Regions from separate parts of the Inquilinus ginsengisoli genome, predicted to be linked through region 2. Evidence: predicted binding sites of a transcription regulator. Region 2 holds the regulator's gene; the other holds the start of a gene.

Region 1 (11,483 bases), on a different contig from region 2:
GCTGCTCCAGATCGTCGCGGAACATCCGCGACAGGCCGAGGGCGGCCGCCAGGAAGCCGGCGGCCTGGGGCACGAGGTCGAGCCGGGCGGTGTCGGCCGCCCGCACGATCACGGCCAGGCGATCCAGGGCCTCGGCCCGCAGCCCGAACTCCCCGACCATCGTGTCGAAGGTGCAGGTTTCGCCGCGATGACTCCAGAACACACCATCGATGTCGAAGGGCGTCGCGCCGAACCGGTCCGCCACCAGGGGCACCTCGGCGGGCGCCACGAACAGGAAGACGGCATCCGGATCGACGAAGCGGCGGATCAGCCAGGGGCAGGCGATGCGATCGACCTTCGGCCGGGCGCGCGTCACCCAGACCGTCCGGCCCGAGGCATCGCGCGGCGGCAGCTTGTCGACGGAGACCAGAAGCCCGCCGGCATCGCGCCAGGCCTCGAAACCGCCTTCCAGCGACTCCGCCTCGGCGCCCTCATGGCGCAGCCAGGCCGCGACCCCCTGGCTGAGCTTCTGGCCGCGCTGGCAGACGACCACGACGTGCCGATGGGCGAACCCGGAGGCCCACGCCGGGACCGCCTTGAAATCGCGGCGGATGGCGGTGGGCAGAAGCCGCGTGTCGGCGTCGTAGTCCTCGTCCGTGCGCACGTCGACGATCATCGGCGCCTTCGGCATGCCGATGAGGCGGGAAAGCTGAGAAACGGTGATTTCAGTGTTCGATGGCATGAGCGTCCGTCCCGTGTCGGGAGCATGGACGCGATATTCAGGCTGTCGCCTCACGGGGCAATCGCGAATAACCCCTTGCCATCAGGATACGCAGAAGGCCGCGCCTGTGCAACGTCAGACGGGGCGCGCCCTACTCCCCGCCCGATTCCTTCCGCAGGCCGGACAAGGCGACGATGATGCCGTGCAGCGTCCGCACCTCTTGGGTCGACAGCTGGGCCCGCTGCAGGAAGGCGCGGATGTTGCGCTGCATGCTCGGCCGCTTTTCCGGCACCCGGAAGAAGCCGCGGGCGTCGAGCGCCTGTTCGAGATGCTCGAACATGTTGACCAGTTGGTCCTTGGTCGCGGGCGGGGTGTCGTCCTCATAGGACAGCTGCCGTTCCGGCGTCGCGTCGCCGGCGGTGAACCATTCGTAGGACACCAGCAACACGGCCTGGGCCAGGTTCAGCGAGGAGAAGGCCGGGTTCAGCGGCACGTTGACCACAGCGTCGGCCAGGGCGACGTCGTCATTGGTCATGCCGGCCCGCTCCGGCCCGAACAGAATGCCGCAATTCGTGCCCACGGCGTGATGCGCCCGCATCTCCTCCGCCGCCCGGCGCGGCGTCACCACCGGCTTCAGCTGGTCGCGCAGCCGCGCCGTGGTGGCGTAGACGGCGGTGAGGCCGGCGATCGCATCCTCGGTCCGCTCGAACACCCGGACCTGGTCCAGCACGGCGTCGGCGCCGGAGGCGGTCGGCACCGCCCTGGGGTTCGGCCAACCGTCGCGCGGCCGCACCAGGCGCAGGTCGGTCAGGCCGCAATTCAGCATCGCCCGCGCCGCGGTGCCGATGTTCTCGCCCATCTGCGGCTCGATCAGGATGATCGCCGGGCCGCCGGTGCGCGGCGTCTGGGTCTGGTCGGTGCCGGCCATCAGATCGGGGCGGCGCCGGAGCGCAGCAGCTTGGTGGTGAAGCTGTCGCCCAGCGCCTCGAAGGACGCGTCGATGATGTTGGTCGAGACCCCGATGGTCGACCAGCGGCTGCCGTCCGAATCCTCGGTCTCGATCATCACCCGCGGCATGGCCCCGGTGCCGTCGTTGGAGCGGAGGATGCGGACCTTGAAGTCGACCAGGCGCAGCGGCTTCAGCGCGGGATAGGCCGGCTCCAGCGCCTTGCGCATGGCGTTGTCGAGCGCGTTGACCGGGCCGTTGCCGAAGGAGACCTCGTGCAGGGTCCTGTCGCCGACCCGGACCAGCACCGTGGCCTCGGATTCCTGGACGATCTCGCCGCGGGCGTTGAAGCGCCGCTCATCGACCACGGTGAAGCGCTCCATGGTGAAGAAGGACGGCACCTGGCCCAGCATGCGCCGGGCCAGCAGCTCGAAGCTGGCGGCGGCGGTGTCGTAGGAATAGCCCTCGAACTCGCGCTGCTTCACCAGGTCGACCAGCCGCTCGACATTGCGGTCCTTGGGGTCGATGGGAACGCCGATCTCGGCGAAGCGCGCCAGGATGTTCGACCGCCCGGCCTGGTCGGAGACCACGAGGTGCCGGCGGTTGCCCACCCGCTCCGGCGCCATGTGCTCGTAGGAGCGCGGATCCTTGGCGATGGCCGACGCGTGCAGCCCGCCCTTATGGGCGAAGGCGCGGCCGCCGACATAGGGCGCGCTGGTCTGCGGCGCGCGGTCCAGCCGCTCGTCGAACCAGTGGCTGAGCTCGGTCAGCGAGGCCAGCCCGGCCTCGGTCACCCCGGTCTCGAAGCCCATCTTCAGGGCCAGGGTCGGGATCAGGGTGATCAGGTTGGCGTTGCCGCAGCGCTCGCCCAGGCCGTTCAGCGTGCCCTGGACCTGGCGCACCCCCGCCCGCACCGCCGCCAGGGTGTTGGCCACGGCGTTGCCGGTGTCGTCATGGGTGTGGATGCCCAGCCGGTCGCCCGGGATGTGGCGGGCCACGGCGGTGACGATCTCGCTCACCTCATGCGGCAGGGTGCCGCCATTGGTGTCGCACAGCACCACCCAGCGCGCGCCGGCCTCGAACGCCGCCTTGGCGCAGGCCAGGGCGTAGTCCGGGTTGGCCTTGTAGCCGTCGAAGAAATGCTCGCAGTCGAAGCCGAGCTCGCGGCCGCGCCCGACCACCTCGGCGACGCTGTCGCGGATCAGCTCGATGTTCTCCTCGCGCGGGATGCCCAGTGCGATGTCGACATGGAAATCCCAGGTCTTGCCGACGATCGAGATCGCCGGCACGCCGCTGTTCAAGAGCGCCGACAGGCCAGGGTCGTTGGCGGCGCTGCGCCCCGGCCGCCGGGTCATGCCGAAGGCGGTGAACAGGGCGTGGTTCATCTTCGGCGGCGCCGCGAACAGCGCGTCGTCGGTCGGGTTCGCGCCCGGCCAGCCGCCCTCGACATAGTCGATGCCCAGCGCGTCCAGCCGCCGGGCGATGGCGATCTTGTCGGCGACCGAGAAGTCCACGCCCTGGGTCTGCGCCCCGTCGCGCAGCGTGGTGTCGAACAGGTAGAGCCGCTCGCTCATCGCCTCACCATTCCCGGCGCCACAAGGTGCGGTCCGGCTTGTCTTCGAGCGCGACGCCGGCCGCGACCAGCTGGTCGCGGATGCGGTCGGCCTCGGCGAAGTTCTTGGCCGCCCGCGCCGCCCGCCGGTCGGCGATCAGCGTCTCGATCTCGGCATCGGTCAGGCCCGCCCCGGCCTTGGGCTGCCAGCGGAACCAGTCCTCCGGGTCCTGCTCCAGCAGGCCCAGCAGCGCGCCGCCGGCCAGGATCTCGCCCTTCAGCCGGGCCTGCAGCACCGGATCGGTGGTCTTGTTCAGCGCCCCCGCCAGATCGTGCAGCGCGGCCAGGGCCTGCGAGGTGTTGAGGTCGTCCTCCAGCGCGCTGCGCACCAGGTGCGGCGCATCCTTCGGCTCGATCGCCGCCACCGCCCCGGCGCCGCGCAGGGCGCCGTACAGTCGGTCCAGCGCCGCCCGCGCCTGCCGCACGCCCTCCTTGGTGAAGTCGAAGGGCTGGCGGTAATGGCCGGATAGCAGGGTGTAGCGCAGCGCCTCGCCGGGGAACTCTTCCAGCAGCTCGCGCGGCGTGTAGAAGTTGCCGAGCGATTTCGACATCTTCTCGCCTTCGGCCATCAGGAAGCCGTTGTGCAGCCAGTAGCGCGCCATGGCTGGGGTGCCGTGGGCGCAGCGGCTCTGCGCGATCTCGTTCTCATGGTGCGGGAACACCAGGTCGATGCCGCCGGCATGGATGTCGAAGATGTCGCCGAGATGGGCGGCCGCCATGGCCGAGCACTCGATATGCCAGCCCGGCCGGCCGCGGCCCCAGGGGCTGTCCCACCCCGGCTGGTCGTCGGCCGATGGCTTCCACAGCACGAAATCGGCCGGATCCCGCTTGTAGGGCGCGACATCCACCCGGGCGCCGTCGATCTGCTCGTCGCGGTTGCGGCGCGACAGCTGGCCGTAATCCGGCATCGACGGCACGTTGAACAGCACGTGGCCCTCGGCGGCGTAGGCATTGCCCTTGGCAACCAGGGTGCCGATCATGTCGACCATCTGAGGGATATGCTCGGTGGCGCGCGGCTGGATGTCCGGCACCCGGGCGCCCAGGGCGGCCATGTCCTCGGCGAAGACCTCGCCGGTGCGCTGGGTCAGCGCGCCGATGGTCTCGCCGTTGGCCTTCGCCCGCTCGATGATCTTGTCGTCGATGTCGGTGATGTTGCGGACGTACGTCACCCGCGGATACTGCGACCGCAGCAGCCGGTACAGCACGTCGAACACCACGATCGGCCGGGCGTTGCCGATATGGGCGTAGTCATAGACCGTGGGGCCGCAGACATACATGCGCACATGGCTCGGGTCGATCGGGACGAAGGCTTCCTTCGTCCGGCTGAGCGTGTTGTGCAGGGTGAGCGCCACGGGTCGGAATCCTACTGGTCTGGCTTGCGGTCCGGCCGGTCGGTCGGGACCGCGACGATTACCAGATCAGGCCCGTGGCGTCCAAGGTTCCGGCCGCAAGGCAGCCCGGTCAGCGACGCTTGCCGAACCAGCCCTTGCGCTGCGGCACCACCGGCGCGCCGGCCATCAGCGGCGGCCCGGCGGGGCCGGCCTCCGGCTCGTCGAACTGGGCGGTCAGCGACGGGCGGTGGGCGCGGGCCTGGGCGGGCTGGCGCGGCGCCTCGGTCGCCATAGCCGGGCCGAGGCGGCCGGGCTTCGCGACGGCGGGCGGGCCGACGCGCAGCCGCGGCGCCGGCTCGGCCAAGCGCGGAGTCGGTGCAGGCTCCGGGCGCAGAGCCGGGGCTGGTTCGGGCCGGCGGGTGGCCGCGGCCGGGCGGGGAGCCATCGGGAGCGTGGCCGAGAGCCGGGCCGGTATTGCGGCGGGAATCGGGCGGCCGAGGAGCGCGCAATCGACGAAGCGGTCGCATTCCGCCTGGAACAGCGGGTCGGTGCGGCGGGCCGGACCGATGCCGATCACCTGCCGGCCGTGGCGGCGCAGGCTGCGCACCAGCGGCAGCAGCGCGGCGCTGCCGGTCACCAGCACGACGGTGCCGACATCGCCGTCGATCAGCGCGACCTCCAGGGCGTCGACCACCAGGCGTAGCGCGGCGGCGTCGCGGCCCGGCTCGGTCTCGGTGGTCTGGACCTGGTCGAAGCCGTGGCGGTGGGCGACGCTGCGCAGATCCGGCAAGGCCGCCCAATCGGCATAGGCGATGCGCCGGGCCGGGCGGCAGACGGTGTCGAGCGCGCCGAGGATACGGGCAAGGCCCTCCGGCTCGTCAGCGGCGAGCGAGGCGACATCGAGGAAGACCGCGGCCACCGGCAGCGCCGGGGTCTCTTGGGCAGGCGAAGTCTCGTCGGTCATGATCGCTTCTTAACCCGGCCGGCGGGGTGCCGCCAAGGGGGGCCGGGTTAAGATTTGGTATGCCGGGACGTCATGCCGCGCGGCCGGCCAGCCGCGCCGCCACCCGCTCCCGCCCGATCAGCGGCAGCAGGCCGCGCAGTTCGGGGCCGTGGTCGAGCCCGGTCAGCGCCAGGCGCAAGGTCAGGAACAGCGGCTTGCCCTTGATCCCGGTGCGGTCGCGCACCGCCGCGGTCCATTCGCCCCAGGTGGCGTCGCCCCAGGGCTCCGGCGGCAGCACCGCGGCCGCGGCCTCGAGCAGCGCGGCGTCGGCGACGACCGGCCCGACCGGCCCGGTCACCACCCGCCACCAGCCGGCGGCATCGTCCAGGCGCTGCAGGTTCGGGCGCAGAACCGCCCAGGCCGCCTCGTCCACCGCGCCGAGACCGAGGGCGGCGAGCCGGTCGCGCACCGCCGCATAGGGCGTCTCGTGCAGGATGCGGCTGTTGAGGCGCTGCAGCTCGGCCGGGTCGAAGCGCGGGGTGGTGCGGGAGAATTTGGCGAAGTCGAATTCCGCCGCCAGCTGGCCGAGCGACAGCCGCGGCTCGATCGGGTCGGAGGTGCCGAGCTTGGCCAGCAGGCTGGCCACCGCCATCGGCTCGATGCCCTCGCCGCGCAGGCTGCGCAGCGACAGGCTGCCGAGGCGCTTGGACAGGCCGTGGCCCTCGGCGTCGGCGATCAGCGAGGTGTGGGCATAGCTGGGCGGAACGGCGCCCAGCGCCTCGGCCAACTGGATGTGCATCGCGGTGTTGGCGACATGGTCCTCGCCGCGCACCACCAGGGTAATGCCCATCTCGGCGTCGTCGACCACCGAGCCGATGTGGTAGAGCGCCCGTCCATCCTCGCGCACCAGCACGGGGTCGGAGATGTCGCGGCCCTCGAAATGGACCCGGCCGCGGACCTTGTCCTGCCATTCGACCGGCCCATCCGCCATCCGGAAGCGCCAATGCGGCCGGTGGCCCTCGGCCTCCAGCCGGGCGCGGTCGGCGTCGGTCAGGGCCAAAGCGGCGCGGTCGTAGAGCGGCGGCAGGCCGCGGGCCAGCAGGCTCTTGCGCTTGAGCTCCAGCTCCTCCGCCGTCTCGTAGCAGGGGTAGAGCCGGCCGGACTGCTTGAGCCGGTCGAGCGCCGCCTGATAGCGGCCGGTGCGGTCGGACTGGCGCGAGAAGCCGTCCCAGCCGAGGCCGAGCCAGAGCAGGTCCTGCTCGATCGCCGCGGCGAATTCGGCGCTGCCCCGTTCGGTGTCGGTGTCGTCGAGCCGCAGCAGGAAGCGGCCGCCCGAGGCGCGGGCGGCGAGCCAGCAGACCAGGGCGGTGCGGACATTGCCGACATGCAGCAGGCCGGTCGGGCTGGGGGCGAAGCGGGTGACGATCGGGGTCGGGTCGGTCGCAGGCAGAGCAATCATGGGCTGGGACATAGCACGATCCGCGCGGCAACGGAAAAGGCCCGGAAACCCGGGCCTTCTCTGTCGCAAATCCGTCGGGAGCAGCCCGGCGCGGATCACTCCTCGGCGGCGTCGCCCTCGTCGGGGCCGCCCGTCGCCATCATCTTGTCGGAGACCAGCCCGGCATTGCCGCGGATCTTGGCCTCGACCGTCTTCGCCACCTCGGGATTGTCGCGCAGGAAGACCTTGGCGTTCTCGCGGCCCTGGCCGATGCGCTGGCCGTCATGGGAGAACCAGGCGCCCGACTTCTCGACCACCCCGGCCTGGACGCCGAGGTCGAGCAGTTCGCCGGTCTTCGAGATGCCTTCGCCGTACATGATGTCGAATTCGACGACGCGGAACGGCGGCGCCATCTTGTTCTTCACCACCTTGACCCGGGTCTGGTTGCCGGTGACGGTCTCGCGGTCCTTGATCGCGCCGATGCGGCGGATGTCGAGCCGGACCGAGGAGTAGAACTTCAGCGCGTTGCCGCCGGTCGTCGTCTCCGGGTTGCCGAACATCACGCCGATCTTCAGCCGGATCTGGTTGATGAAGACGACCAGGGTGTTGGAGCGCGAGATCGAGCCGGTGAGCTTGCGCATCGCCTGGCTCATCAGCCGCGCCTGCAGGCCGGGCTGGCTGTCGCCCATCTCGCCCTCGAGCTCGGCCCGCGGCACCAGCGCGGCGACCGAGTCGATCACGATCACGTCGATCGCGCCGGAGCGGACCAGCGTGTCGGTGATCTCCAGCGCCTGTTCGCCGGCATCGGGCTGCGAGATCAGCAGCTCGTCGATGTTGACGCCCAGCTTGCGGGCATAGCCGGGGTCCAGCGCATGTTCCGCGTCGACATAGGCGCAGGTGCCGCCGGCCTTCTGCGCCTCGGCCACGACATGCAGCGCCAGAGTGGTCTTGCCCGAGCTTTCCGGGCCGTAGATCTCGATGATCCGGCCCTTCGGCAGCCCGCCGATGCCGAGCGCGATGTCGAGGCCCAGCGAGCCGCTCGAGATCACCTCGGCCTCGACCTGGGGCCGTGCCCCGAGCTTCATCACCGACCCCTTGCCGAAGGCGCGTTCGATCTGGGTCAGGGCGGCTTCAAGCGCCTTGGTCTTGTCCATCGGGGCTCTTTCCACAACACGGAGAGTCGGGATCGACATCACCTGTCCCTTTCCAGTTGCATGGCGCCGCGGCCACGTCAATGCAGTCCTTGTACACGTTTTGTTCACGCCGAGCAATACGCCTTGTACAGCCCCCTTCCGCAACCGGAACTTCGCAAGCAGGATCAAGGCGTACCGGGCTAGCACTGGGACCGGGAGAACGAATCGATGCCGAAGGACGCCACGCTCGACCGCCACCTTGCCCGCATCCAGCGGGTGATCGACCACATCGCCGACCATCTCGACGACCCGATCGATCTCGACCGGCTGGCGGCGGTCGCCTGCTTCTCGCCTTACCATTTCCACCGGGCCTACCGGTACCTGCTGGGCGAGACGGTGGCCGATACGGTGCGGCGGCTGCGGCTGCATCGCGCGGCGGGCACCCTGCTGGAAGCCGAGACGGCGATGGCGACGGTCGCCCGCCGCGCCGGCTACGGCAGCACCGCCGCCTTCAGCCGCGCCTTCGCCGGCGCCTATGGCCGGCCGCCGGGCGCCTATCGCAACACGCGCCGGTCGTTCCCCTTCGCCCCAACCGAAGGAGATACCATCATGCCCGACGTGACCTGCCGCACCCTGGCGCCGATCCGAGTCGCCGCCGTGCGGCACACCGGCCCCTATCTGGAGATCGGCCGCAGCTTCGACACCCTGGTGGCCTGGGCCCGCGCCCGCCAGCTGCTGGGGCAGGCCACCCGCAGCCTGGGCCTCTACCACGACGACCCGGGGGCGGTCGCCGCCGCCGACCTGCGCGCCGATGCCTGCCTGGAGGTGCCCGAGGGCATCGCGGCGGAGGACGGCGTCGCCATCCTGACCGTCGCCGGCGGCCCCTATGCCGTGCTGCGGCACACCGGCCCCTATGCCGAGCTGGAGCGGTCCTACGCCTGGCTGTACCGGACCTGGCTGCCGACCAGCGGCGCCGAGCCGGCGGAAGCGCCGATCTTCGAGGAGTACCTAAACGACCCGCGCACGACTCCGGCCGCGGAGCTCGTTACCGACATCCACCTGCCGATCCGGTCGATGCCGGAGGGCTGAGGCTGGAAAAAATGCGGCCCGGGACGCCGGATGGCGCCCTGGGCCGGAACGGGCCTCAGTACAGGTCGAGCAGCCGGTCGGTGGCGAGCGGCAGGGTGTCGTTCGGCTTGCAGGTCACCGCCTGCTGCCAGGTGCCAGCCGCGGTGGAGGCGAAGGAGCCGACCGGTCGCGGGCCAGCGGATTCCTCCGGGACCGAGACCGGGTTGGGGCCGGTGGGGACGCCGATCGTCGCGAAGGCCGGCACCCGCTGCGGCGGCGCGCCCGCGGCCACCGGGACGGCGGCGTAGGGAATGTAGGTGTTGTCGTCCGCCGCGTTGTCGGCAGGCCCGCTGGCCCGGCGCGTGGCACGGCGGTCGCGGTGGCCGGAGACCGGCGCCATTGCCACGACCCCGCCGGGGAACCGCGAAGCAGCGGTGGCCGGGACCACATAGGGCGCGTTCCGCGCCGCCGGAGTCGCGGCGCCCGGCGCGGAGACGGGCATCGCGGCCCCGGGCGTCAGGCCGACCGGCTGGCCGGGGGCCGACGCTTCGGCCGGATAGCATTTCGGTACCGCCAGGCACTGGAAGGTCGCGCCCTTCCGGCCATCGATCACGTCCTCGGCCTTGAACACGGCCAGGCGGTTGATCTTGGCGCATTGCGAATTGGCGTAGATGGCGGCCTGATCCGCACTGTTGATGAAACCCGCATAGTCGACGCGGGTCTCCTTCGGACTCACCGGATCGATCCCGCAGGCCGAGACAGCGAGAAGAGCGGCGATAAGCGCTGCGCCACGATACATCGAAAACCCTCGATCTGAATGCCCCGCCGGCACCTTAGCACGAGCCGGGGCCGAGGCGGAGGTGCGAACGCGCGTTTCGACCGCGAAGACCGGAAACGGCCCTCCGGAGACGGCGAAGACGAGAACGGCGCCTTTCGGCGCCGTGTGCGGATCAATCGTCGCGGTGGGTACGCTCCAGCCGCTCGTGGCGCTCCTGCGCCTCGAGGCTCAAGGTCGCCGTCGGGCGCGCCTCCAGCCGCTTGACGCCGATCGGCTCGCCCGTCTCCTCGCAGAAGCCGTAGCTGCCGTCCTCGATCCGGCGCATCGCCGAATCGATCTTGGACAGGAGCTTGCGCTCGCGGTCGCGGGTCCTGAGCTCAAGCGAGCGGTCGGTCTCGGCGGAGGCCCGATCGGTCAGATCCGGCTCCTGGATGCCGCCATCCTGCAGGCTGCTCAGGGTCGCGTTGGATTCGGCGAGGAGCTCGGCCCGCCACTTCAGAAGCTTTCGCCGGAAGTACTCCAGCATCATCGGATTCATGAAGTCTTCGTCATCCGACGGATGATAATCCGGAGGCAGAAGCATCGCTGTCATCGCAAACAACCACTCACTGTCTGACGTGCCGGCCTTCTCCGGGCCTGGGCGGCGCGGAGTATAGGGAGACGCTAGGTCGGAAACAATCGAAACGATGCGCGGATCGAATTCTATAACCCGCTGATTTTCCACGACTTTGAACGACCACACAAAATCCGTTGCCCCCGGATGCCGCTTCGCTCCGCCGCATCGGGGCGCCGCGGCGGCCTGCGGTCGGAATTCGGACCGATGGTCGCATTGCGGCATGCGGCGCCCTGATACCGCCGAACGGGGCAGGAACGCAAGGGGATCAGAGTGTGGCGGAAATCCGATCCGCCATGCGCGGCGCGAAAGGCGCCGGCGAAGGCGTCGGTTTCCGCATGGGAAGAGGCGTGGTTTCAGCGCCCGATCGAGGATCGGCGCGGATCACAGACGCCTGCCGTAGAGGCCGTTCGCCGAGATGTGCGCTCGGTGGAACGGCGGCTGCCGGCAGCTCCGGCCTACTTCTCCGGCAGCCGGATCGACCGGCCGAAGAAGATCACCACGGCGCAGCCGATCCCATCGAGATCCAGGGAATTCCGGTATTGGGCCGCCCGGCAAGCCCGGGCGCAGGCCCCGTCAGTAACGGGTCGCGGTCCGGGTCAGCAGCGGATAGGCCGTGGTCTGCAGGCCGTCGACCTTCGCCCCGGCAAAGGCCAGATTCGGCGCCAGCAGCCGGTTGATGTCGGCCGGGAACGCCAGGCTGGGCTTCGAGGCCTCGTCCAGCGCCGCGACCTGGGCGTCGGTCAGCGTGATGTCGAGGGCCGCGATGTTGGCCTGCAGCTGGTCGATCCGCCGCGCGCCGATCAGAGTCGAGGCCACGCCCGGCCGTCCCTGCACCCAGGCCAGCGCCACCGCCGCCGGGCTGGCCTCCTGCTCCGCGGCCACGGCCTTGACCGCATCGATGATGAGATGGTCGCGCTC
Region 2 (11,483 bases):
TTTCCGCGACGGCTGGGAGGTCGACCGCGTCACCGCCGCGGCCCTGCGCTCCGCCCGTGACCGCGCCTGGGTGCGGATCGCCGACGTCTGAGGCATCAGACGCGCAGCCGCGACCGTGCGGTCGGCGACAGCAGCGCGACCTCGGGCGCCCGGACCAGATGTGGCAGCAGCGCCGCGGCGAAGCCGGGCATGCGGGCGAGGACGGCAGCGTGGCGTTCATAGGCCGCCCGGTCGGGGAAGCGCGAGAACCAGACGAAGACCCGGGTGTCCTCGCGCACCGGCAGGGCCGGGAAGGTGTTCTCGCTGTGCTCGCTGACGAAGATCGCCAGGATCGGCACGCCGGCCTCGTGCAGCATAGCGACCAGATCGGTGTCGAACACCGTCATGAATCCGGCCTCGGCTGCCGGGTGAAGATGCCAGGTGGTGGCGACCACGATGCCGCCCGGGGCTGCGGTGCTGCCCTGGGGCGGGCGGCCGGGCCCGAGCGGGAAGCCCGATTCCGGATGGGCCGGGCGCAGCAGCAGGACATCGTCCGAATCGATCATGGTGGCGTTGGCGGCCGCGCGGTTCGCCTGCCACACCGGCCCGCCATAGAAGGCCTGCAGCGCCGCCGCCCGTGACGGCATGTCGGCGAAGCCGCGCAGCCAGACGAACTGGTCGGGCGCGTCGAGGTCGCGGAACTGGCCGATGAGGGTCATCCCGGTGGCCTCCTGGCTTTCCAGGAACTCCCGTTCGAACAGGTCGATCAGCACGTCGCGCCGGCCGGGATGCAGCGTGTAGCGCCGCAACTCGACGATCGGGCTGAGGGTCCGAACCATCACCTGCTGCCCGTTGTCCTGCATGATCGCCTCCCAGTTCATTTAAAACAGACCGGTTGTCCGGTTCTAAAACAGACTGATTGTCCGGTTGAGTCAATATGCTACCCTCCGGCCATGGCAAAGACATCGGCAGAGCCCAAGCGCAGCTACGATCCCGAGGGCATGCGGCGACGGCTGTTGGACGTGGCGGCGGAGGCGTTCCAGTCGCGCGGCTACCAGGGCACCGGCATGCACGAGATCATGCGCATCGCCGGGACCACGGGCGGGGCGCTGTACCATCATTTCCCGACCAAGAAGGCGCTGGGGCTGGCGGTGATCCGGGACCGGGTGGCGCAGGAGGTCGAGGAGACCTGGTGTGCCCCGGTCCGGTCGGCGCCGGATGCGCTGGAGGGCATTGCCGCGGTCTTCGCCGGGATCGCCGAGGGGCTGGAGCGGCGCGGCGCGGTCTCCGGCTGCCCGCTCAACAACCTGGTGCTGGAGCTGTCGCTGGCGGATCCGGAGTTCCGGCTGGCGATGCAGGCGCTGTTCGAGGCCTGGCGGGCCGCGATCGCCGAGCGGCTGCGCGCCGACCAGCACTCGGGCCGGCTGGCGGCGGCGGATCCGGACGATCTCGCCACCTTCGTCGTCGCCGCCTATTCCGGGGCGATGGCGCTGGCCAAGGCAGAGCAGAGCGCGGCGCCGCTCAGGGTCTGTGCCCGGCAGCTGATGCAGGTTCTGGAAGGGCTGCGGGTGGCCTGACCTACAGGCTGCCGCGCTCCACCAGGGCGATCTCGAACAGCCGGCTCCGCAACTCGTGGGCGGGATCGGCGAGGCGGGCGGCGATCTCGCCGATGGCGTGGCGCACCATCTCGGCCATCGGCTGGCGGATCGTGGTCAGGCTGTAGCCGGGCCAGGCGGCCAGCTTCATGTCGTCGAAGCCGACCACGCCGATCTCCTCCGGCACCCGCACACTCCGCTCGCGGCAGGCGTCGAGCGCGCCGAGGGCGAGGATGTCGTCGCCGCAGAACACCGCATCGGGCCGATGGGCGTCGAGCAGCGCGTGCATCGCCCGCCGGCCGTGCTCATGCGAATAGTCGCCGGCGTAGTCCACGGCCACAGGCTGCAGGCCGGCCCCGGCCAGTTCCTGGGCGAAGCCGGCGGCGCGGTCGATCGACGACGCATCCGACGGCGCGCCGCCGAGGAAGGCCAGGCGCCGCAGCCCGCGCGCCAGCATCGCCTGCGCCGCCAGGCGGCCGCCGGCGACATTGTCGACCGTCACCACCGGCACCGGCGCATCGGTCCCGGCCCGGCCGAACACATGCACCACCGGCAGCCCGGCCCGGGCGCAGGAGGCGGCGAAGCCCTCCGGCGGCGCCGAGGTGGCGATCAGCACGGCGTCGACATTGTATTGCAGCATCATGTCGAGCGCGGCCGCGGCGTGGCCATCCTCCGACAGGTTGGCGATCAGCGGCCGCAGCCCGCGACGCTGCAGCTCCCGCGTGAACAGGTCGAACACGTCCATGAAGGCGGGGTTGGCGAAATGGGTCGAGACCAGCCCGACCAGCTCGGTCCGGCCGGTCATCAGGCTGCGCGCCAGCTGGTTGGGGCGGTAGCCCAGCGCCTCGGCCGCCGCCAGCACCCGGGCCCGCATCCGGGGCGAAACGCTGGCGTGTTTGGTGAAGGTGCGCGAGACGGCGGAGATCGACACGCCGGCCGCATCCGCGACCTGCTGCGCCGTCGCCCGTTCGACGCCGCCAAACGGGCGCGGCCCGGCACGGCCAGTCATGGCGTGCCGGGCCGCGTGATGGCGAGCCCTGGCTGGTGAGGCCGCAGGTTACGAATAGGTCCGCAGCAGCCCGACCAGGCGGCCCTGGATGCGGACCCGGTCCGACGGCAGGAAGCGGGTCTCGTAGGCCGGGTTGGCGGCTTCCAGCCCGACCGATGCGCCCTTGCGCCGCAGCCGCTTCAGCGTGACCTCGTTGTCGTCGACCAGGGCGACGATGATCACGCCGGCGTCGGCGGTGTCGCAGCGGCGGATGATGACGGTGTCGCCGTCCAGGATGCCGGCCTCGACCATGCTGTCGCCGGCGACTTCGAGCGCGTAGTGCTCACCCGGGCCGAGCAGCGAGGCCGGCACCTGGGCGAAGTTGTGCTCCTGCAGCGCCTCGATCGGCATGCCGGCGGCGATCCGGCCGTAGAGCGGCAGGCGGACGCCGTGCTCGGCATTGACCAGATCGGCGCGCTCCAGCTTGCGGCCGGGCAGGGGCGTGTCGCTGCGCAGCGGCCGGAAGGGGACGACATTGTCGTCGTCGGTCGCCGCCGGGGCGTCGGTCTTGAGGCAGTCGGGAAGGCGAAGCACCTCGAGCGCCCGGGCCCGATGCGGCAGGCGGCGAATAAAGCCGCGCTCTTCGAGGCCGGTGATCAGTCGATGGATGCCCGACTTCGACTTGAGACTGAGGGCGTCCTTCATCTCGTCGAAGGAAGGACTGACGCCGTCCGCCTCCAGGCGGCGATGAACGAACAACAGCAGCTCCTGTTGCTTACGCGTCAGCAAGGCATCCTCCGTTTTCAGGGCCGCGGTGCGGCCGAATCCCTGGAAACACGATAGGAGGAACAAAACAAAAACACAAGGCGCTAACTTTGTCGCACCCGACTCTTTACTTCCTCGCAACAATCGCCGGGTCAGATCCCGTCCGTGAACAGCACCGCCTCGACCGCATCGCCGCGCGCCGCCGCCGGCGCCAGCGGCGGCCGGATCACCAGCCCGTCGGCGGCCGCCAGCAGCGACAGCATCGAGCTGTCCTGGGCCGGGAACGGGGTGGCGACCAGGCCGTTTTCGGTGCGCTCGATCCGCGCCCGCAAGTAATCCTCGCGCCGATCATTGGCCGGCAGGTCGCGGCCCAAAGTCGCCGCGATCCGGTCGTCCGGGAGCGCCGCGCCCTGCAGCGCCAGGATCGCCGGGCGCAGGAACAGCCAGCCGCAGACCATGGTCGAAACCGGGTTGCCGGGCAGGCCCAGCATCGGGGTGTCGTCGAGCCGGCCGAACATCAGCGGCTTGCCCGGCCGCATCGCGATCGTCCAGAAGTCGAGCGCCAGGCCGCGCCCGCCCAGCACCGAACGGATCAGGTCGTGGTCGCCGACCGAGGCGCCGCCGGTGGTGACGACCAGGTCGGCGCCGCGCGCCCCGGCCGCCAGCGCGGTCAGCGACTCGGCATCGTCGCGGGCGATGCCGAGATCGATCGGCTGGCCGCCGCAGCTGCGGACCAGGGCGGCGAGGGCGTGGCTGTTGGAGCTGACGATCTGGCTCGGCCCCAGCGCCTCGCCCGGCATCACGATCTCGTCGCCGGTCGCCAGGATCGCCACCCGCGGCCGGCGGCGGACGCGCAGCCAGGGATGGTTGGTCGAGGCGGCGATGCCGATGTCGCGCGCGGTCAGGCGCCGGCCGGGCTGCAGCAGGGTGTCGCCGGCGCGGAAGTCCAGCCCGGCCTTGCGGACATAGCGGCCGGCACCGGCGCCCTCGCGGATGGTGACCGAATCGCCTGATGCGTCGGCATCCTCCTGGATCACCACCGCGTCGGCGCCCGCGGGCAGCGGCGCGCCGGTGAAGATGCGGACGCATTGGCCCGGCCCGACCGTGCCCTCGAAGCGGCCGCCGGCCGGCACCCGGCCGATCTCGCGCAGCGTCGCCGGCACCGTGGCGACGTCGGTGGCGCGCACCGCCCAGCCATCCATGGCGGAGACGTCGAGCGGCGGCTGGGTCAGCCGCGCCACGACCGGCTCGGCCAGGATCCGGCCCAGGCCCTCGGGCAACGGCACGGTCTCGGCCGGCAGGGCCTGGAAGGCGGAGAGGATGCGGGCGCGGGCCTCGGCGACCGGGATCATGGCGCGGCCTCATAGATGCCCGACCGCCCGCCGGATTTGTGCAGCAGGCGCAGGTCGGTGACCACCATGCCACGGTCGACCGCCTTGCACATGTCGTAGACGGTCAGGGCGGCGACTGAGGCGGCGGTCAGCGCCTCCATCTCGACTCCGGTGCGGTGGGTGACCTTGACCGTGGCCTCGATCTCGACCCGGCTGTGCTCCGCATCGCAGCGCAGCGCCAGCTCGACGCTGGACAGCGGCAGCGGGTGGCACAGCGGGATCAGGTCGGCGGTGCGCTTGGCGGCCATGATGCCGGCGATGCGGGCGATGCCCAGCACGTCGCCCTTGGCGTGGCCGCCGGCGGCGATCAGCGCCAGCGTCTCCGGTTTCATCTCGACCCGGCAGCCGGCACGCGCCACCCGGACCGTCGCCTCCTTGTCCGAGACATCGACCATGCGCGCCTGCCCGGCGGCGTCGAAATGGGTGAGGTCGCTCATGCGGCGGAGGATCTCGCCTCCGGCGTCAGCAGCGCGCGGGTGGCGGCGGCGACGTCGTCGTGGCGCATCAGGCTTTCGCCGATCAGGAAGGTGGTGGCGCCCACCCGGGCCATGCGGGCCAGGTCGGCCGGGGTGAACAGCCCGCTCTCGGACACCATCAGCCGGTCCCGCGGCACCTGGGCCGCCAGCGCCTCGGTGGTGGCGAGGTCGACCTGCAGGGTCTTGAGGTTCCGGTTGTTGATGCCGAGCAGCGGCGACCGCAGCTTCAGCGCCCGCTCCAGCTCCGCCGCATCATGCACCTCGACCAGCACGTCCATGCCGTTGTCGATCGCGGCCTGCTCCAGCTCCTGCGCGGTGGCGTCGTCCAGCGCCGCCATGATCAGCAGGATGCAGTCGGCGCCCAGCGCCCGGGCCTCGTCGATCTGGTAGCGATCGACCATGAAGTCCTTGCGCAGCACCGGCAGCTCGACCGCATTGCGCGCGGCGGTCAGATACTCGTCGGCGCCCTGGAAATAGGGCACGTCGGTCAGCACCGACAGGCAGGTGGCGCCGCCGTCGCGATAGGCGCGGGCGAGGGCGGGCGGGTCGAAATCCGGGCGGATCAGCCCCTTGGACGGCGAGGCCTTCTTGATCTCGGCGATCAGGCCGGTGCGGCCTTCGGACTGTGCCCGGCGCAGCGCCGCCAGGAAACCGCGCGGCGGGGCGGCGCGGTCGGCGAGATCCGCCAGCCGGCGAATCTCGGCCGGCGGCACCGCCGCCTTGCGCTGTTCGATGTGCCGACGCTTGTCGGCGACGATGCGTGTCAGCGTGTCACTCATGATTCCTAACCCTTGGCCGGGCCCTGGGTTGTGATCCGGGCCAGCCGTTCGAGCACATGGGCGGCCGTCCCATCGTCGATGATGCGCGCCGCGAGGTCGGCACCATCGGCCAGAGTGGTGACCTTGTCGGCAACGATGAAGGCCGCAGCGGCGTTCAGCCGCACGATGTCGCGATAGGCCCCGTGGGCGCCGCCCAGAACCGCGCGCAGCGCCGCGGCGTTGGTCTCGGGGTCGCCGCCCTTGAGGTCCTCGGGTTTGGATCGGGGCAGCCCGGCATCCTCCGGCGTCACCGTCAGGCGCCGGACCTGGCCGCCGCGCAGCTCGGCGACCGAGGTCGGGCCGGTGGTGGTCAGCTCATCCAGCCCGTCGCTGCCATGCACCACCCAGGCGACGTCGCTGCCGAGCTGGAGCAGGGCCTCGGCCACCGGGGCGACCCAGGCCTCGGCGAAGACGCCGAGCAGCTGGCGCTTCACCCCGGCCGGGTTGGCCAGCGGACCGAGCAGGTTGAAGATGGTGCGGGTGCCGAGCTCCTGCCGCGCCGGGCCGACATGGCGCATGGCGCTGTGGTACAGCGGCGCGAACAGGAAGCCGATATTGGCGTCCCACAATGCCTCGCGCATCACCTCCGGCGTCGCCTCGACATTGACGCCCAGTTCCGCCAGCACGTTGGCGGCGCCGGTCAGGCTCGATGCGGCGCGGTTGCCGTGCTTGGCCACCGGCACGCCGGCCCCGGCCAGGACGAAGGAGACGGCGGTCGAGACGTTGAACGACCCGGAACTGTCGCCGCCGGTGCCGCAGCAGTCGATGGCGCCCTCCGGCGCGTCGATGGTCACCGCCTTGTCGCGCATCACCCGCGCGGCGGCGGCGATCTCCTCCGGCGTCTCGCCGCGGACCCTGAGGGCCATCAGGAAGCCGCCGATCTGCGCCGGCGTGGCCTCGCCGGACATGATGATCTCGAAGGCGGCGCGGGCATCGGCCGCGTTCAGCGGCTGGCCCAGCGCGGCCTTGGCGAGGAACGGTCGCATCTCGGTCGTCATGCCGCGTTCCGCCGTTCGGCGATGGCCAGGAAGTTCTGCAGGATCTTGTGGCCGAACTGCGAGGCGATGCTCTCCGGGTGGAACTGGACGCCATGGATCGGCAGCGTCTTGTGCTGCAGCGCCATGATCACCCCGTCCGCGGTCCAGGCCGTGGCCTCCAGGCTGTCCGGCATGCTGTCGGGCGCGATGGTCAGCGAATGGTAGCGGGTGGCCTCGAAATTGTCCGGCAGCCCGGCGAGGACGCCGCCGCCATGGTGGTGCACCGGGCTGATCTTGCCGTGCATCGGCACCGGCGCCCGGACGATCCGGCCGCCGAAGACCTGGCCGATCGCCTGGTGGCCCAGGCAGACGCCGAACACCGGCACCCGGCCGGCGGCGGCGCGGATCAGGTCCATGCAGATGCCGGCCTGGTCGGGGTCGCGCGGGCCGGGCGAGATGACGATGCCGTCGGGCCGCAGCGCCAGCGCCTCGTCGACGGTCAGCGCATCGTTGCGCCGGACATCGGTGTCGGCCCCGAGTTCGCCGAGGTAATGCACCAGGTTGTAGGTGAAGCTGTCGTAGTTATCGATCAGCAGAAGCATCGATTTCGCCCTTTCGAGGCATGGGTATGGGGAGGGGGCGGCGGACGCGATCCGGCCGGCCTCACCATCGATGCGGCAGAGCATGGCGCTGGTCGCGATGCTGCTGCGAAAGGGTGCGTTCTCTAGACATGTCCCATCGGCCGATTGCCGCTGCGCGGTCGGTTGGCGAAGCGTACCGCATCTTCGGCGGCGCGCACCAGCGCCCGCGCCTTGTTGCGGGTTTCCTGGTACTCGCCCTCGGGGTCGCTGTCGGCGACGACGCCGCCGCCGGCCTGGATGTACAGGGTGTCGTCCTTCACCACCGCGGTGCGCAGGGCGATGCAGGTGTCCATGTCGCCATTGGCGCCGAAATAGCCCATCGCCCCGGCATAGACGCCGCGCCGCGCCACCTCCAGCTCGTCGATGATCTCCATCGCCCGGACCTTGGGTGCGCCGCTGGTGGTGCCGGCCGGGAAGCCGGCGGACAGGGCGGCGATGGCGTCATGCTCCGGCCCGATGCGGCCGACCACGTTGGAGACGATGTGCATGACGTGGGAGTAGCGCTCGATGATGAAGCGGTCGGTGACCTTGACCGAGCCGATCTGCGCCACGCGGCCGACATCGTTGCGGCCGAGGTCGAGCAGCATCAGGTGCTCGGCCCGCTCCTTCGGGTCGGCCAGCAAATCCTGTTCCAGCGCCACATCCTCCTCCGGCGTGGCGCCCCGGGGGCGGGTGCCGGCGATCGGCCGGATGGTGACCTCGCCGTCGCGCAGCCGCACCAGGATCTCCGGGCTCGACCCGACCACGGCGAAGTCCCGGAAGTTCTGGAACACCAGGAAGGGCGAAGGATTCAACCGACGCAGCGCCCGGTACAACGCGAAGGGGGGCAGGGTGAAGGGCAGGGCGAAGCGCTGCGACAGCACCACCTGGAAGATATCGCCGGCGCGGATGTACTCCTTCGCCCGCTCCACCACCGCGTGGTACTCCTCCCGCGTCATGTTCGAGGTCGGCTCCGGCAGGGCCGGCAGCACGCCCTCGGCCGCGGCCTCGCGGTGCGACAGGCTGGATTCGAAGCCGGCAACCACGTTGGACAACCGCTCGCACGCCGCCTCATGCGCCTTCTCCGCCGTCACCGCCGGGTCGGGGAAGACCGGGGTGACGATGGTGACGACGTCGGCGATGGTGTCGAACACGCAGACGATGGTCGGCCGGATCATGATCGAATCCGGCACGCCCAGCGTGTCCGGATTGGTGTCGGGCAGCGTTTCCATCTGCCGGACCATGTCGTAGCCGAGATAGCCGAACAGCCCGGCGGCCAGCGGCGGGAAGCCGCGCGGCAGGTCGATGCGCGATTCCGCGATCAGCGCCCGCAGGCTGTCCAGCGGCTTGGCGGCGACCGGGGTGTAGCTGTCGAGGTCGGCCAGCGCCTTGCGGTTGATCTCGACCGTGTCGCCGCGGCAGCGCCAGATTAGGTCGGGGCGCAGCCCGATGGCGCTGTAGCGGCCGCGGATGGCGCCGCCCTCGACCGATTCGAGCAGGAAGGAATAGGGCTCGTCGCCGGCCAGCTTCAGCATGGCCGAGACCGGGGTGTCGAGGTCGGACACCAGGCGGGTCCAGACCACCTGCGGCTTTCCGGAGCGATAGATGTCGGCGAAGGCTTCGAACGCCGTGGAGTCCGGCATGTCGGTTACCTCAGATGAGAGTCCATGGGATGGGGGCGGAAGGGAACGGCGCCGATGCGGCGCCATCGCTCCCCGCCCTTGTCCCGGGCCCTGATCACCGACAGGCCGACCACGCGCGTCATTCCTCGTATTTCAGCCGGGCGAGCACCGACTGGTCGATGCTGACGCCGTAGCGGTCGCGCAGCACCTGGTCGAGGCCGGCGCCGATGTCGCCGGCAAGGCTGCGCCGCAGGTCCTGGCTCACCGCCGCCTCGGCGGTGGCGTCGGGCTTGGCCGGGTCGATCCGGGTCAGCCGGGCGACGACGCGGCCGCCCGGGGTTTCCGCCGTGGCGGTGCCGCCGACCTTGGCCGTGAACAGGTCGCGCACCAGCGGGGCGGGCAGGGCGCCGGCATTGCTGGCGTCGCGCAGCAGCGGCTGGGTCTCGGCATACTGGCCGCCGACCGCCTTGGCGACGTCGACTGCGGCCTCGCCGGCTTGCAGCCGCTTCTCGATGTCGGTGGCCAGCGTCGCGGTCGCCTCGGCCTGCTTCTGCTCGGTCCAGGCGGCGGCGACCTCGTCGCGGACCTTGGCCAGCGGCTCGGTGGTCGGCGGCAGGATGCTCTCGACCCGGACGATGACGGAGATCTTGTTGTCGATCGCGGTCATCGGGCTGGCATCGCCCTGCTGCAGCCCGAAAGCGGTGGTCAGGATCTGCGCCTGGCCCGGCAGCACCGCCAGCGGCGTGCCGCTCTGGGTCGACCCGTCCTTGGCCACCGCCGGCACCGTGGTTACGGTGAAGCCGAACTCCTGCGCCGCCTTGTCGATGGCGACGCCGTCGGCCAGCGCGTCCTCGAACTTGTTCGCGGTCTCATACAGGGCGTCGGCCGCCTTGCTCTGGCGCAGCGCCGTCTCGATCTCGGGCCGTGCCTCCTCGAACGGCACGGTGCGCGCCGCCTGGGTGCCGGTCAGCACCAGCACGTGCCAGCCGAAGGGCGACTGCACCGGATCGGTGGCCTGGCCCTGCTGCAGGGCGAAGCCCGGCTCGGCCAGCGCCGCGACCGGCATGTTGGCCTTGGCGGTGAAGTCGACCGGGACCAGCGTGACCGAGGCGTTGCCCGCCTCGTCCACCGCCTGCTGCACCGGCTTGCCGCCGCGCACCGCGGCCACGATCTGGGCGGCCAGTTCCTTGGTCGGCGCGATCACCTGGTCGAACTTGCGCAGCTCCGGCTTCTCGTAGTTGGCCTGGTTCTTCTCGTAATAGGTCCGCGCCTCGTCCTCCGACACCGCCGCGCCCTTGCCGAAATCGTCGGCGTTCAGGATCACCACGCTCAGCGTGCGGTATTCCGGCGACTGGAACTTGTCGCCATGGTCCTTGTGGTAGGCTTCGAGATCGGCCGCGGTCGGCTGCGGCACGCGGGTCTGGTCGGCGTTGCGCAGCGTGATGGTCTCGGCCACCCGGGTCTCGCGGCGGTAGCGGGTGATCGGGTCGACCAGGGCCTTCGGCGGCTCGGCGCCGACGAACAGGGCCCGCAGCACCTGCTGCTGCGCCATCTGGCTGCGCTGCGAGGCGATGAAGCCGGCCTCGTTCAGGCCGCTGCCCTGCAGCGCCTGCAGGAAGATGTCGCGGCTGAACTGGTTGGTCGCCGGGTCCTTGAACCGCGGATCGACGCGCACGGCGTCGGCCACGACATCCTGCGGCACGACATAGCCGAGGTCGCGAGCGAACTGGGCGTAGAGCAGGGAGGAGATCTGCGAGTCCAGCACCTGCTGGACCAGGCCGAACTGCTGGGCCACGGCCAGCGGAATGCGCTGGGCCTGGGCCACGTTGCGGAACTGGGCGTCGACCTGCTGCAGCGGAATGGTCTGGTCGCCCACCGTGGCGACGGTGTCGGTCTGCCCCCGGTTGCGGAAAATATCCCCGACGCCCCAGATCGCGAAGCTCAGGATCAGCAGGACAAACAGCACCTTGACGACGATGGAGCCTGCCTTATGGCGAAGAATCTGGAGCATGACGACCGTTGAACGAGGGCAAGGCCGCGCCGGGGTCCCCGGGCGGTTGGGCCGCGCATCATAGGTGCGGCCTTGCCATGCAGCAACGAAGGAGTCGCTGTGGCGTCGCGGCCTGCGGATTGGTAGATGAAAGGGACCTTCAGGGACTGGGCGGAGACACGGGGATGGCGCGCAAGCTGATCGCGGGCAACTGGAAGATGAACCTGCTGCGCGACGAGGGCACGGCGCTGGCCCGCGACCT

The links. Region 2 encodes LexA, which represses DNA repair genes until DNA is damaged. Its sites were predicted from a motif close to ATGTTCTANTTTGGTTC; they were not measured.
Region 1: a site for LexA is predicted at 8,214-8,230, ahead of recA (recombinase RecA). Genes of this name have one in related genera too.

The regions. Positions count from the first base shown of each region.
Region 1 is NZ_JAVDPW010000014.1:89,050-100,532, reverse strand. It holds gene E9232_RS31865 (chromate resistance protein ChrB domain-containing protein) at 1-775, opposite strand, end outside; gene E9232_RS31860 (RNA methyltransferase) at 852-1,628, opposite strand; gene cimA (citramalate synthase) at 1,628-3,220, opposite strand; gene cysS (cysteine--tRNA ligase) at 3,225-4,610, opposite strand; gene E9232_RS31845 (NYN domain-containing protein) at 4,720-5,553, opposite strand; gene gltX (glutamate--tRNA ligase) at 5,624-7,003, opposite strand; gene recA (recombinase RecA) at 7,087-8,163, opposite strand; gene E9232_RS31830 (AraC family transcriptional regulator) at 8,332-9,192, shown strand; gene E9232_RS31825 (hypothetical protein) at 9,248-9,907, opposite strand; gene dksA (RNA polymerase-binding protein DksA) at 10,122-10,541, opposite strand; gene E9232_RS31815 (aldo/keto reductase) at 11,139-11,483, opposite strand, start outside.
Region 2 is NZ_JAVDPW010000006.1:479,144-490,626, forward strand. It holds gene E9232_RS19270 (Gfo/Idh/MocA family protein) at 1-91, shown strand, start outside; gene E9232_RS19275 (NIPSNAP family protein) at 96-842, opposite strand; gene E9232_RS19280 (LmrA/YxaF family transcription factor) at 933-1,556, shown strand; gene E9232_RS19285 (LacI family DNA-binding transcriptional regulator) at 1,558-2,583, opposite strand; gene lexA (transcriptional repressor LexA) at 2,632-3,351, opposite strand; gene E9232_RS19295 (molybdopterin molybdotransferase MoeA) at 3,480-4,679, opposite strand; gene moaC (cyclic pyranopterin monophosphate synthase MoaC) at 4,676-5,155, opposite strand; gene trpC (indole-3-glycerol phosphate synthase TrpC) at 5,152-5,973, opposite strand; gene trpD (anthranilate phosphoribosyltransferase) at 5,979-7,010, opposite strand; gene E9232_RS19315 (anthranilate synthase component II) at 7,007-7,591, opposite strand; gene trpE (anthranilate synthase component I) at 7,714-9,252, opposite strand; gene E9232_RS19325 (peptidyl-prolyl cis-trans isomerase) at 9,371-11,242, opposite strand; gene tpiA (triose-phosphate isomerase) at 11,407-11,483, shown strand, end outside.